2 regions of the Bacillus pretiosus genome follow, and region 1 is predicted to be linked to the other one. Evidence: riboswitches for the same ligand, from Rfam matches in the RefSeq annotation. Region 1 holds a riboswitch; the other holds the start of a gene.
The links. A riboswitch is a leader RNA that binds a small molecule or an ion and turns the genes downstream of it on or off. The one in region 1 is predicted to bind cyclic di-AMP.
Positions count from the first base shown of each region.

Region 2: linked by a shared signal. The riboswitch ahead of kimA (potassium transporter KimA) and the one ahead of ACU8YW_RS03930 (hypothetical protein) in region 1 are both predicted to bind cyclic di-AMP.

Region 1 is NZ_CM129593.1:761,708-769,587, reverse strand. Features, by position in the region: gene kdpA (potassium-transporting ATPase subunit KdpA) at 1-1,337, opposite strand, end outside; gene kdpF (K(+)-transporting ATPase subunit F) at 1,357-1,437, opposite strand; gene ACU8YW_RS03940 (SipW-dependent-type signal peptide-containing protein) at 1,434-1,538, opposite strand; cyclic di-AMP (ydaO/yuaA leader) riboswitch at 1,635-1,780, opposite strand; gene ACU8YW_RS03935 (hypothetical protein) at 2,041-2,271, opposite strand; gene ACU8YW_RS03930 (hypothetical protein) at 2,286-2,672, opposite strand; cyclic di-AMP (ydaO/yuaA leader) riboswitch at 2,766-2,913, opposite strand; gene thiD (bifunctional hydroxymethylpyrimidine kinase/phosphomethylpyrimidine kinase) at 2,999-3,820, opposite strand; gene thiF (thiazole biosynthesis adenylyltransferase ThiF) at 3,827-4,846, opposite strand; gene thiG (thiazole synthase) at 4,839-5,609, opposite strand; gene thiS (sulfur carrier protein ThiS) at 5,612-5,815, opposite strand; gene thiO (glycine oxidase ThiO) at 5,831-6,940, opposite strand; gene tenI (thiazole tautomerase TenI) at 6,933-7,553, opposite strand; gene ACU8YW_RS03895 (ABC transporter substrate-binding protein) at 7,564-7,880, opposite strand, start outside.
Region 2 is NZ_CM129593.1:1,763,464-1,771,343, reverse strand. Features, by position in the region: gene kimA (potassium transporter KimA) at 216-2,042, opposite strand; cyclic di-AMP (ydaO/yuaA leader) riboswitch at 2,187-2,333, opposite strand; gene ACU8YW_RS09230 (hypothetical protein) at 2,473-2,601, shown strand; gene panE (2-dehydropantoate 2-reductase) at 2,656-3,600, opposite strand; gene ACU8YW_RS09220 (hypothetical protein) at 3,776-5,251, shown strand; gene trhO (oxygen-dependent tRNA uridine(34) hydroxylase TrhO) at 5,460-6,419, opposite strand; gene ACU8YW_RS09210 (Nramp family divalent metal transporter) at 6,911-7,880, shown strand, end outside.

The DNA of each region.
Region 1 (7,880 bases):
AAACCAGAATGAGAAATGGCATCCGTTCCTAAACTTGTTGAAAGAGCTAATGCTGAAAACCCTAAAATAAGCAGTGGATGAAATAGTATCGTTACCGCAATTAATTTCATTTCCTTACCTTCAATTTTCTTACCTAAAAACTCTGGTGTCCGTCCAACCATCAATCCAGATATAAAGACTGCGATAATCGCATACATAATAATGTTCACAAAACCTGCCCCAACGCCGCCGTACACTGTGTTTAACATCATATTTACGAGTGTTACTAACCCGCCAATTGGTGTTAACGTATCATGCATCGTATTAACGGCTCCTGTTTCAGCAGCTGTCGTCACTGTTGCGTATAGGGAAGAAAATACTGTTCCAAATCGTACTTCTTTTCCTTCTGTACTCCCTTGTACATGTTCGATGCCCATTCCATTTAACGCTGGATTCCCATGTAATTCAGATGTAGTAATCGTTATAAATCCTAGTAAAAACACCATGAATAGTGATACGAAAAGGATACGACCTTGTTTTTTATTTCCTACCATTCGTCCGTACGTAAATGGAAGTGCTGTTGGCAATAACATCATAAGCATCATTTGTAAAATATTACTCATTTGCCCTGGATTTTCGAAAGGATGTGTAGAGTTTGCTCCGAAAAATCCACCGCCGTTATTTCCGAGTTCCTTAATGGACACGAATGATGCAACAGGCCCACGTAATATACTTTGCTTTGCCCCATCAATTGTTTGTGCTGTAACTGCCCCGTCTAACGTTTGTGGTACACCAAGTGCGACAAAGATTAGCGCTGCAACAAACGCAATAGGAAGAAATACTCTCGTTAAAGCTCTCGTAAAATCAACGAAAAAGTTACCGAGTTCCTTCCCAGCAAGCCCTCTTATAAACGCCATTACAAGTGCTAAAGTCGTTGCTGGTGCTGCAAACATTAAAAATGTAATTCCGATTAATTGTGATAAATAAGATAAACCATTTTCACCGCTATAATGCTGTAAGTTTGTATCAGCCATAAAACTAATTGCTGTATTAAAAGCAAGCGTAGGCTCCATCCCTTCAATATGCGCTGGATTTAATGGCAATACTCCTTGTAGTCTGAAAATGAAATATACGACAACAATCATAAATCCATTTAATAAAACTAATGACAATGCGTACTGTTTCCACGTTTGATTGTATTCTTTTACACCCGTAATTTTAAAAATAAGTTTTTCAAAAGGCCCGAATACTTTATCTAACTTTTTACTACCTTGAAAGGCTTTCTCTAAATAAATCCCCATTGGCTTTGCCACAAGAATAAACAACAGCATTGTAATAACAACTGCGACCCAAATCATAATGAATGATTCCCCCTAATTAAAACTTTTCTGGATTTAATAATGCATACACTAAGTACACAGTAATTGCTGCAACAATAACCGATAAGGCAACCGTCATGATTGCTTCCCTTCTTTCACAACTTTATCTGACCAACTTGCAAGACTTACCATCGATGCGACTAACACAACAAAAATCCCGATCATTACAACATCTAACATAGCTACCCCTCTCCCCACTGTAAAAATTTACCATTAAATTATTAAAAAAAGAACACTAAGCTCTACTTAGTGTTCGAAATGAACAACACAAAGTAAACCTCCTCTCTAAACGCTTACGAGGTTAGCTGTCGGATTCGGGCCTAAAGAGTAGCCCTACTTTCAAAACTGAAAGATTCACCCCAAGTGACGATGCACAAAATTGGTTCCCCCGCTCCATTTCTGGAACTCAGCGATTTTAGGTTTTTTTGGAAATTTTATGAATGATTTATGAGAGTAAATATACTCCTCTATATTTAACTTGTAAAGAGTCAAATTACTTAAAATAAGAAAATATCCATCTATTTAAACGCTTACATTGAGTGTTATTAATATTATTTCATCTGTTTTCTCGTCTTTTCTTTCTTTTTCACAGAAATGATCTTTTAAATACGAAACAAAAAGAGCGAATGACATGAAGTGCATAGCTTGTTGCACTTAGCATTCGCTCTTTTTTTTTCACTATTTATTCTCCACGCAAAAACGCGCGCAAATTTCTCCCACGAATATAAACTTGTGACAATTCTGCATGTAGCTGCTCATATTCGATAACATCTGTTTTTAAATATAAAGCATCTTTCGATGGCAATATGATATAGGGCCTCGGAAAAATGGGATCAAGCACCACCAATTCTTGAACTCGTTCTACTGATACCGCCCAACGATTCGCTATATCTCCTAGTAACAACACCTTCATCTTTTTCCCCCGCCCTATTCAAAAAATAAAAAAGAAATATTATCACAATTCGTAAACACGACAAATGTAGCTCCAATTGTTTCATAGAGCCTCGTTGGATATCGTTTATTCTTTGTAACAACAGTAATAGGTGCTTGAAAAGAAAAGCGAATGTGTTCTGTGAAGAAACTAATGATTGGAAGCTCATCCCCTAGTAAAATCACCTTCTTAATACACTCACAAATACTAGTAAAATCTTGTGCCTTACTACAGCTATAAGTCCAATCAAACCCACAATTCCTAACTTCAGCAGCTATCTCTTCATTTGCTGTAAAAATAATTAACTCATGTTGAAATGCTACTAAATCTCTTAAACTATTTACCTTGCTTTCTTCCCCAACACAAATAAGTGTTAATTCCATATACCTCATCCTCCTTAGCATAAAAGAACTCAAACATAGATTGATATTCCCCTATACTAATCAGATCGATGAAGTGATGTATCCATCATGGCACCGTCCTCTCTCAAGACGCTTACGAAGTTAGCTGTCGGATTCGGACTTTGAGAGTAGCCCTACTTTCAAAACTGAAAGATTCACCCCTAGTGACACTGCACAAATTGGTTCCTCCGCTCCATATAATTGGACTCAGCGTATTACAAAAAATATATTCTGGCTGATATATTACTCCTGTATTTGGAAAAAGTAAACAGAAAAAAAGCCAGTTACAAAACTGACTTTCCACTTACTTATACACGCGTTTTATTCACTTTATATGCAAAATGATTCGTCGGTCCATGACCACTTCCAATATGCAGCGGCTCTTCAATTGCTATACTAATAAATTGTTTTGCTTCTTGAACTGCCTCTTCAATTGAGTATCCTTTAGCAAGCCCTGCTGTAACCGCTGAAGCAAATGTACACCCGCTTCCATGCGTTTGCTTTGAAGGAATTCTTTCACTTTTAAATTCGATAAACTGCTCACCATTAAAGAGTAAATCAACTACTTCATTACCTTGATACTCTGCATGTCCGCCCTTCATAAGCACATATTTTGCACCCAATTCATGCAGTACTTTCGCAGCTTCCTTACTATCTTCAATATTATGAATCTCCATTCCAGTTAACACTTCTGCTTCAGGAACATTCGGTGTTACAACAGTTGCTACTGGTAATAAATATTCTTTTAATGCTTGTACTGCTTCTTGTTGTAATAATGATGCACCGCCCTTAGCAATCATAACAGGATCTAGTACAATATTATTCCAGCCAAATTTATTAATATGTTCTGCTACAATTTGAATAATTTCACTGCTAAATAACATTCCTAGTTTCACAGCATCTGGTGTTAAATCCGTACCAATTGAATTCAACTGTTCCGTAATACCTTCTAACGAAACTGGATATACCCCTTGAACGCCAAGCGTGTTTTGAGCAGTAATTGCCGTAATAGCCGTCATCCCATACACACCAAGCTCTTGGAATGTTTTTAAATCTGCTTGAATGCCGGCACCGCCGCCACTATCAGATCCTGCAATTGTTAAAGCTTTATTTACTTTCATCCCACTCATCCTTTTCTATCCAAAATAGCGATGATAAATTGTTTTTGCTTCGCTTATATCTTTCGTTCCATGTACAAGTACACGACCATCTTTAAAAGCAACTAATCTCTTTTCTTCCACAGAAAATGATAATAAATATGGATTTACATTTAAATCATGCACACGATCATTCAGCAGCTCTTTGTATCGTTCAAAATCCATTTCCTCTTTATGAGGTGGTCTAATTTGAACTGTATTTCTCCCGCATAAAACTGCTGTTTTCGATGTGTTTTCTTTATTTAAATACGGGTATATCGCATTCTCTCCGCACGAAAGACAATTATGCTTACGAAGCTTTTGCACATTCATACATGAATATTCATTCTTCCACACATCAAACGACACAAGTCCATCTCGAAGTGATTCATAATCTTCCACTAACAATTTAAGAGCTTCCGTTACTTGATGAGAAACGACGAGAGATACAGCAGGTGATATAATGCCCGCTGTATCACATGTCGCCCCGCCAAGCGGAATCGATTGTAATAAACAAGATAAACATGGCGTTTTACTAGGAAGAATTGTGTAAGAAAGGCCGTAACTCCCTACACATGCTCCGTAAATCCATGGAATAGAATGTTTTTGCGCTATATCATTCACAATAAAACGTGTTTCGAAATTATCAGTTGCATCAATCATTACATCTACGTTTGTAACAAGCTCTTCTAATTCCTCAGCTGTTACATCTTGAACGAGAGCCTCTACTCTTACTTCACGATTGATCTCTGCTAGACGTTTTTTTGCCGCTACAGCCTTCGGAAGATTATTTTCTACATCACTCTCTGCGTACAATTGTTGCCTTTGTAAATTACTCCAATCGACATAATCTCGGTCAACAATCGTTACTGTGCCAACACCTGCTCTTACAAACATCTCTGCATTTGCACTACCTAATGCACCTGCACCGATAATGAGTACATGCTTTTCTCTTATCTTTCGTTGCCCCTCTTCTCCAATTGGAGAAAATAATTCTTGGCGAGAATATCGATTATTCAACTACGCTCATTCCTTCTAAAGGACTACTTGCTGTTGCACAACGTTTACGTGCAATACGACCTGCTTCAAATCCTAATCGTCCTGCTTCAATACTTAACTTCATTGCTTGTGCCATTTTTATTGGATCTTTTGCTCCCGATACAGCAGTATTTAATAACACACCATCCGCTCCTAATTCCATCGCAAATGCCGCATCGGCTGGGCTACCAATACCAGCGTCAACGATAACTGGTACTGTCGCTTGTTCAATAATGAAGCTTAAATTTAACGGATTTACAATACCAAGTCCTGAACCGATTGGTGATGCTCCTGGCATAATTGCATGCACACCTAGTTCTTGTAATTTACGTGCTAATACAACATCATCAGATGTATACGGAAGAACGATAAATCCTTCTTCTAGTAACATTTCAGATGCCTTTAACGTTTCTACTGGATCAGGTAATAACGTTCTATCATCACCAATAACTTCCACTTTAATCATATCGCAAAGCCCCGAAGCTTTTGCTAGTTTTGCAATACGAACAGCTTCTTCAGCATTTTTTGCTCCAGCTGTATTCGGTAATAACTTATATTTTTTCACATCAAGTTTCTCTAATAAATTAGGCTGCTTTGCATCAAATATATCCATACGACGTACTGCGAACGTTAAAACCTCAGCCTCAGATACATCGATTGCCTTTTGCTGTACATCAAAATCAGGGAATTTTCCTGTTCCTAATAAAAGTCTAGAATGAAATGAAAATGGTCCAATGTTTAACATAATCAACCGCCTCCTACGAAAGTTACAATCTCAATTTGGTCTCCATCAAAAACAGATGTATCTGCATGATCATCTTTTTGTAAAATATCTTTATTACGCTCTACTACTACAATTCTGTTATCTAATTCTAAATGTGTAAGTAGCTCAGCTACTGTTTTTACACTCTCTGGCACTTTCATTTGATTACCATTAATTTTTAAATTCAAACTTCCATCCCCTTTCTAAACCGGTTTAGAAAGCAATGAATCTAGCAAATGATTCTCCTGCTTTCCTTCTATTAAATCAGCTATATACTGACCAGAAACCGGGCTTAATAAAATGCCATTTCGATAATGTCCAGTACAAGCATATAAACCTTTTATTTCTTCATGCTCTCCCATATAAGGAGCTTCGTGATTTGATTGTGGCCTTAATCCTGCCCATGTGCTTTCCCACTCTGCTTCTTTTAAAGCTGGCAATATTGTATAAGCACGCTCTAATATAGAAGTAATACTTTCTGGTTGCACTGTTTTATTAAACGTATGAGGCTTCATCGTTGCTCCAATTACGTAACGTCCACCACGCTTTGGGGCAATGTAAAATCTTTCTTGGAAAATAGGCGCCTTTAAAAGTGGTTTTCTACTTCTTACCGCTACTACTTCTCCTTTAACTGGATATGTACCCCATTCACGGTGAAAATAACCTAGTAACTTCGTGCTCCATGAACCACCCGCAATCACAACCTTCTCGCACGCGATAATACCTTCGCTTGTAACAATCCCAGTCACTTTATTATTTTCAATACGAATATCGAACACTTCTGTCTGTTCATATATATCAGCACCCGAGAATGATGCGGAATGTGCGAATGCTTTCGTAAGCTCCGGTGCAATAACATGACCGTCTTTTGGATAATATACAGCACCTATAATTGACTCCGATAGAAACGGCTCTTTCTCTCGTAAAAGGTCTCCCGTTAGAAAATAAGAATCTTCACCTGTTTTCTGCTGCCAATCCATAATGTGAAGAATTCTTTCCTTCTCATCTTCATTTTGGGCAATGCGATAAATGCCTTTCTCTTCATACCCAATATCGATGCCTGTTTTTTCACGTAAAACTGCTGCAAGTTGTGGAAATATAGCACGGCTTTCTCTAGCAAGTTCAAATAACGGGTCATATGCATCCCATTCTGCCTGAACCCCGAGTAAACCAGCAGCTGCTTTCGAAGCTTCAGATGCGATTCTTTGCTTCTCTATAATCGCTACTTTATGCCCTCTTTCTGCTAGAAAGTGTGCAACTGAACTACCAATTACACCACCGCCAATTATTGCTACATCATACTTCTTACACATGTTTTTCCGCCCACTTTCTTATTGATTCCTTATAAGATTTCGCTTTGCTATACGGGTTACTACTACTTATAATCCCAGACATAACAGCAATACCACTGACACCGTTAGCAAGAACATCCCTAGTGTTTTCCGTGGTGATTCCTCCAATTGCTGTAATCGGTATGGATAAACACTTTGCAATGTCTGAAAGCTCTTCAAGCCCTCTCGCTGGTACACCTTTTTTACAATCTGTCGGAAATACATGACCATAGACGAGTGAATCCGCTCCATTCTTAAATGCATCGATCGCCTCTTCTAAAGAATGTACAGAATAGCCGACATGCAAATAAGAAAACTTTTCTTTCACTGACCTTACATTTGCGCTTCGATATCCGAGCTGCACGCGTGGAATGTTTAATAAAATAGCGATATCAATTCGATCATTTATCACTATTTTTGATGCCGGAAAGCCTTTCTTCAAAAGACTTTCCACACCTTCATACAAATCCTTCGTACTTTTCTCACGCTCACGAATATGCAAATAGTCAACCTCACTTTCAATTTGCATCGCTACATTCACTAACTCTTCGAATGACATGTGACCATTTGAGATTACATGAAGCTCATTTTTCATATTCATTCGCCTACTTTAAAATATTTTCGAATAACTCATCGGCCGGAACGATTTTTTTCGTCATTCCTTTATCTTTCAGCCATTTATTTTGTTTCTCCCATGACTCTTTTGAATCCGATAAGAATGGCTCATCTTTCGTTTCCATCTTCTCTAATAAAATTTTCATGCTCTCTTTTTCAACTTCTGGTACAAGCGGGAAGTTTTCTTTTTCTTGATGGTTTAATAAAATATTTAATGCTTCATCTGGATTTTTCTTCATGAAATCATAGCCTTTTTTCGTACCACGTAAGAAGGCTTGTAACGCTTCTTTATCTTTTTTCAACGTTT
Region 2 (7,880 bases), 1.0 Mb from region 1:
ATTCCCTTTATTTTCAAGCTTTCCTGTCCTTATTTCAAAATATAATCCACTTCACTTTTTCAATTGAAATATCCATATATCACAACAAAAACCTCTACTTATTCATAGATACAAAAATTATATTGATATATCTTCCAGACCCGTATGCAATTATGCATAGTGTATACACAAAAAGGATAGCTTCACTTTCGTAAAGCTATCCTTAAAAAATCTTCTTACTTTTTCAAATGATATGGAACTGTCGTAATAACAACATTTCTTTTATAGAGTAAATACGCACGAATGAGTAAACTAGACTGATTATGAAGAATGTTATGCCAACCTTTTTTCGGAATGAACTGTGGTATAACTACAGTAACTCGGTAATTTGACTCACTCGCTTTATATTGTACTGTATCAATAAACTTTGTTAGTGGCTGAATAATACTTCTATAATGAGAATGTAAGGTAACAAGCCTTACTTCAGGTTGCCACTTCTTCCATTTCTCTTCAAATTTCTTTTCCTCTTCTCTGTCAAAAGCAACATATACAGCAATAACTTGATCTGCTGAAAGAGCCTTCGCATAGTTCAATGAATTTTCTACTACATGCGTCATACCAGCTACAGGAACAACAATTACATTTCCCTCAATTGGAACAAGTGGCTCACAAGTTTTTAAACTTAATTGATCACCCACTGCATCGTAATGCTTCTTAATTCTATGGAACAAGAAGATGATGGCAGGTAAGAAAATAAGGATTGACCAAACTTGTGCGAACTTAGTTAAAAAGAACATACTCATTACAATAAAACTAATGACTGCACCAATTAAATTGACCGTTAATCTCAAAGCCCATCCTTCAGGTTTTTCACGAAGCCATTTTAATACCATCCCCGTTTGAGAGAGTGTAAACGGAATAAATACGCCTACTGCATATAACGGAATTAAATGTTCTGTTTGCCCTTGGAAAGCTACAATTAAAATAATCGAAGCAATTCCAAGTATAATAATACCGTTTGAGTAACCTAGGCGGTCTCCTCTAATCGTAAACATTCTCGGTATGAATTTGTCTTTTGCAAGGTTAACTGCTAATAGCGGGAATGCAGAATACCCTGTGTTAGCAGCAAGAATTAATATTAAAGCAGTTGTACCCTGTATAAAATAGTACATGAAATTACGTCCAAAAGTTTGTTCAGCAATTTGTGAAACAACTGTTACTTCCTTACTTGGATTAATTCCGTAATAATAAGCTAAGAAAACAATTCCTGAAAATAAAACTGCAAGTAATGCACCCATTGCGAGCAATGTTTTCGCTGCATTGTTAGGTGCAGGATCCTTAAAGTTTGGAATTGCGTTAGATATTGCCTCAACACCCGTTAAAGCAGAGCTTCCTGAAGCAAATGCTCGTAACAGTAAAAACAAACTAATTCCTGCAACTGGTGTTCCAATCGGTGAATGTAATGTCGGTGAAACTTGACCAGTTATAATATTATAAATACCTACACCAATTAATATAAATAGTGCTAAAACGAATAAATAAACAGGATATGCTAAAACGGAAGCTGATTCCGTTACCCCTCTTAAATTTAAAATAGTAATCAATATAACAAATATAATCGCAATGATTACATTATGTGCATGTAAACTAGGGAAAGCTGATGTAAGCGCATCTGTACCTGCTGATACACTTACTGCAACAGTTAAAATATAATCGACTAATAAAGATCCTCCAGCTATTAGCCCTGGATTCATCCCTAAATTTTCTTTTGATACTACGTATGCGCCCCCGCCGTGCGGATAAGCAAAAATAATTTGTCGATAAGATAAAATAAGGGCTGTCAATAATACTAATACCCCAACAGCGATAGGAATAGAATACCAATAAGCTACTGCTCCTAGGCCTGCTAGTGCGATTAATATTTGCTCTGGTCCGTATGCGACCGATGACAATGCGTCAGAAGATAAAATAGCTAACGCCTTCGTTTTATTAAGCTTTTGCTCTCCTAACTCAGTTGATTTTAACGGCCTTCCAATTAAAAACCTTTTGATTGATGAAACCACTGCTGTCCACTCTCCAATAATTTTGTACGAACTTTTCTGCTAGTTACAGCGGGTAAACGATTTCTTCAGAAAACAAAAAATGTCTACAAGCCATAACGAAATAGACTTGTAGACATTATTTTTTTTGTCGCACAAGCTCCACCTTCCTTCTCAATATAACGCTTACGAGGTTAGCTGTCGGATTCGGGCCTATGAGTAGCCCTACCTTTTTCAAGGATTCACCCCATTGGATTAAGTACTAATCCATAAGAACGGGTCCCCCGCACCATGCGGTTTCAGCGATTTAGAAAATTGAAACTGTGGATTATAATACTCCTTTATTTTCAAAATGTAAACAAAAATTTTTAAAAAGAAAAAATTTAAATGATTGCGCATAATCCGCTGGTAAATATACATAATGAATACTAAAAAATCGATAAAGGAGACTCATATGTCTAAAGAAAAGAAGCCTATTTTTTCCGATTCCTATTTAGATGCATTAGCAAATGAAATTAATCAATTATACGGTAAACGTGAACAGGAAATAAATTTGACAGATAGAACGAAAAGAAATAAATAATTTGTCATAAAAAAGAAAGCAATACACTTATATATTGCTTTCTTTTTTATTTTTTCATACATCCAATTGTATTGCTGATCTGTTAAAGGTCATTTCTTCATACACTTTCAAATTTTGATATACTGCCCCTAATAATGGTGCTTCTATAGAAAATTGTTCCGCTACATCTAGTAAGTATCCTTGTATGTGCTCGCCTTCAACGAACGAACCTTTTTCCATATCACGCTGCATCGATGACTTCATATCATACGAAATTTTATCAATTTTTTTCATATGTTCTTGGGCAATTCCATCCTTAACTGGAGCTTTCATAGATCTCATGATTTGCACACATTCTTCAAATAAGTTTTGGATAAAATCGCGTCCACCTTCACTTTCGCGAATCGGTCCTATCGCTGCACGCATTAATGTCGTCACACCCGACATTACAGTAATAAATAAATATTTATGCCACATATCTTGCATAATATTTTCACTTAAAACAAAACTAGATTTCGTACCTGCAAATGCTTTAGAAATATGCTTTATTCTCTCTGAATCTTGAGACTTCATTTCTCCAAATACAAGTCTGTTGGCAACACTCGTTTGTACAATCTCTCCTTGATCGTTTAACGTCGTCTCGATAAAGCATAAACCGCCAATTACTTTTTCCACGCCGAATTCCTTTTGTAATAGTGATAAATGAGCAATACCATTTAACAATGGAATGATGACAGTATTTTCACCTACAAACGGCTTCAAATCTTGAATCGCCTCGTTTAAGTGATACGCTTTTGTTGAAAATAAAATAACGTCAAACGGAGAAGTTCGATCTTCTTTCGTTATTAATTTCGGTTGGAAGGAAAAATCCCCGTTAACACTACGAATAACAAGTCCCCTTTCCTCTAATTGCTGTTTTCTTTTACTGCGGACAAGAAACGTAACATCTTCTCCTTTTTCGACTAATCGACCTCCAAAAAAGCCTCCGACGCCACCAGCTCCTAATACTAAAATACGCATACAACATCCCCCTTTTCAAAATACAATTTTATAACATTTAATATACATAACATTATACATGTCCCCTACTAAATAAGCTGAATTTTCATTCTTAATCGAGTATAAAACAGTGGTTATTTTCAAATAAATTTGGGTATGTTGTTTTTATAGCATATATGGAAAGGAAACAATGTAAATGGAGGCAATACAAACAATCGAGGAAAAAGATGTGACAACAGCTATATTTCAATTTATATTCCCGTTTTCTTTTAAAACTGGATATGAACAAAATATGTTCCCTTTCTTACAGAAAAATGATTTCCGTCCTTTTCGACTCGATCATCTTGAAAATGAAAATACATACTACGGAAAGTTTCAAGTTTCACATCAAAATATGGAAGCATACTATCTTTCATTTACAAATAAAATTCTATTTCCTCACTCAGAGCATCAAAAAGGATTACAACGCTATTCTAAAGACCTTAACTTAACTGGACATTTAACAACAAATTTGATTTCTGTTCCATTCAAGATTCATTCTATTGATGTAACACTTTGCCCTTATGAGCTTGGCTTCTTAACAATTCGGACAGAAGTAGAAACCGCTCCAAACATGACATTATCAGAAGCAATCGAATTCGCCGCCCGCTTCCGTGTACTTGAAACTAAAAATGATACAAACGAGACTATTTGTATTGAATGTAACGGAAAACAATACTCACAAGTGGAAAAACTTATATTCGGTGATTTATTTCATGGTGTAACAGACTTCTTTGAGAAAAAGAGATTGCGGAGCTCTTACTTTCAAACCTTTCCTTTCTTTGAAGACCAAAGAATGTATGTACAAACTTTATTATCCGTGAATAAAGAGTCAGACCTTCATATAATCGATGTATACCGAACTTCCAGTCTTTCCGGATTAACAGACGATGGCAATCCGTATATTAGCGCAAATAACATCCCTTATATTCAAGATTATTTAACAAAACATTCTTATCAAAGATGGGCTCCTAATCGCTACTTTGTTATGGAAGAACATATTTTTACATGTATAACAAATGAAGGTGAGCAAGCAATCGCTAAACTTGCTAGTCAAATGTACGGGGAGTTTTATTACGCTTTGTTATTAAATCTATTTCATAAAGTTGTTTTATTAAAAATGGCAAACGCTTATGCTGAACTTAACATTGAACAAGATACAAATGAAATAGAGAAATTAATTTATTCAATCAATTCATTTACAGCAAATTACTTCTCTTTAGAGTTAGTATCCCAATCACAGAGTGAAGATATTTTCTTCCGCTTAAGAAATCTATTTAACATTGAAGTACTATACTCGAATGCAAAACAAAATCTTGATAGTTTGTTTAAATATCAAGAAAATGTCGCTTCTAAAAAAGATAGCCTTTTACTATTAATTTTAACGCTCTACTCTGTAGTAGGCCAAATGTTAGGGTTTACTATGATTGATCTTTTAAGAAACACCGATTCAAACAAAATCTCGTCTCCACTTGAATTTTTCGCGCTTTTAATAGCAATTAGCGGCATAGTCATTTCACTTATTTTAGGTGCGCAAAGTTTATACCCATGGAGTCTACAACATAAACGAAGAAAATCATGGGTAAAACAAACTGTACTTTCTGCTGTTAAAGAGAAAGATGATAGGAAGTAAAGAAAGTTATTTTCAAATTACAAATATGTGGTACGCTTCAGTAAATGAAATTTTTATCAGCGATTTTTCGAATATATCGGCGCAACTCAAATTATATCAGCGATTTTTAAGATATATCGACTTACCGACAAAAACTGATAAAAAACACATAGTAAAAAAAGTACTCCAAAATAAAATTTGGAGTACTTTTTTATTACAATAATTTAGCTTACTTCCCTGCTTCGATTTTCTCTAATGCAGCAGCTACTTGCTCTTCAGTTAATTCGTGTTGAACGATATAACGATTACGTGGGTGTACACGACATTCATGAGAACATGCACGTAAATGTTTCGCTTCGTTTTCTTCAGAACATAAAATTTTCTTATTACATTCTGGATTTGCACAGTTTACATAGCGCTCACAAGGTTCACCTGTAAAGTGGTCTTTACCAACGATAACATGCTCTTTTTGGTTTACTGGTACAGAGATACGCTCATCGAACACGTAACATTGTCCATCCCAAAGCTCACCTTGTACTTCTGGGTCTTTTCCGTACGTTACAATACCGCCGTGAAGCTGACCTACATCTTCGTAACCTTCACGAACTAACCAACCAGAAAACTTCTCACAACGAATTCCGCCTGTACAGTATGTTAAAATCTTTTTACCTTCAAGTGTTTCTTTGTTTTCTCTAATCCAATCTGGCAACTCACGGAATGATTCAATATCCGGTTTAATCGCACCTTTAAAGTGACCTAGATCAAACTCATAATCATTTCGTGCATCAATGATAACTGTATCTTCTTGTTTCATTGCCTCATAGAATTCTGTTGGCTCTAAATATTTACCAGTTATTTCTTTCGGATTAATGTCGTCTTCTAGACGAAGTGTAACTAACTCTGGACGAGGGCGTACGTGCATTTTCTTAAATGCATGTTCATCTGCCTCATCAATTTTAAAAACGATTCCAGCAAAACGTGGATCATTGTTCATTGCTTCCATGTATTTCTCTGTTTGCTCAACAGTTCCAGAACAAGTTCCGTTAATTCCTTCTGTCGCTACAAGAATTCTTCCTTTTAACTCAAGTGATTTACAAAATTCTAAATGCTGTTCAGCAAATTCTTCTGGATTTTCAATTGTTGTGTACATGTAATATAGTAATACTCTATATGGTTTTGTAGTTGCCAATTTATTTCTACCACCTATCTAAATTTTAAAATCATGTATAAGTTAACGTTCATATCAAAACATATATAATAAGAAAATACATACTAAATTGTACTTAGCCTATTTTCTTCTATTTACAATTTTTTCTATAAGTTAACGAAAATAAAAACAAGATTACATCACAAAACACTATGGTTATGTTGTAATCCCAATATATTATATATCATACAATTTCATTTCCATCAATTAATATGCTGTAATATAGGCTCTATGTTCACATAAATTTCAAAATTAGCCCTTTAATTCATTATGTTTCCCCATGTAATCACACCATAAACTCCCATTTTTTTATAACACAACACCATCCATTGCAGCAAGGCATATAATTTGCACTAAGGAAACATTTGTGTTCAAATAAAAATATCATCTGATACATTTAAATGTATTGAAATAAACAATAAGAATACTTACAATAATTTCATCAAGTTAACATTTCAAAGGGGAAAACTACTATGAATAAAGATATATCAAAAGATGAACAAGTCCCTTCTCAAAGTACAACTGTTCAATCAGCACACTTAGCTTTAAGTGGAGAAACGAAAGGGTGGAAAAGACTGTTACCGTTTTTAGGACCCGCTTTTATCGCATCCGTAGCTTATATTGACCCTGGTAACTTTGCTACAAATATCGCAGCTGGTTCACAATATGGATATTTACTATTATGGGTTATATTCGCGTCTAACTTAATGGCAGTATTAATTCAAACTTTATCAGCTAAATTAGGAATTGCTACGGGAAATAATTTACCTGAAATTGCTCGCGAACACTTTCCAAAACCTGTGTCTATTGGCTTATGGATTCAAGGTGAACTCGTTATTATGGCTACAGATTTAGCGGAATTTATCGGGGCAGCACTCGGATTGTATTTATTATTTGGAATTCCGATGTTACCAGCTGCTTTAATTACAGCAGTCGGATCATTTATTATTCTTGAGTTTCAACGCAGAGGATTTCGCCCACTAGAAGCTATTATTACAGGGATGATTTTTATCGTAGTAATAGCATTTGGGATTCAAGTTTTTTATGCAAAACCAGAATTAAGTCCCCTTCTTTCAGGACTATTTATTCCAAAATTCCAAGGTGTAGACAGTATATTACTTGCAGCAGGGATATTAGGTGCGACAGTTATGCCACATGCAATCTATTTACATTCTGCATTGACACAACGCCGCGTGGTCGGAACAACTGATGAACAAAAGAAAAAAATTTTCCGTTTCGAGTTTATTGATATCATTATCGCAATGGTTATCGCTGGAGCAATTAATGCAAGTATGTTAATTGTTGCGGCTGCACTATTCTTTAAAAACGGCTTACATGTCGAAGATCTCGATGTTGCTTTTAACCAGTTCAGTACTTTAGTCGGCCCTGTATCAGCTGCTTTATTTGGAATTGGGCTCTTATCAGCAGGACTATCTAGCTCGT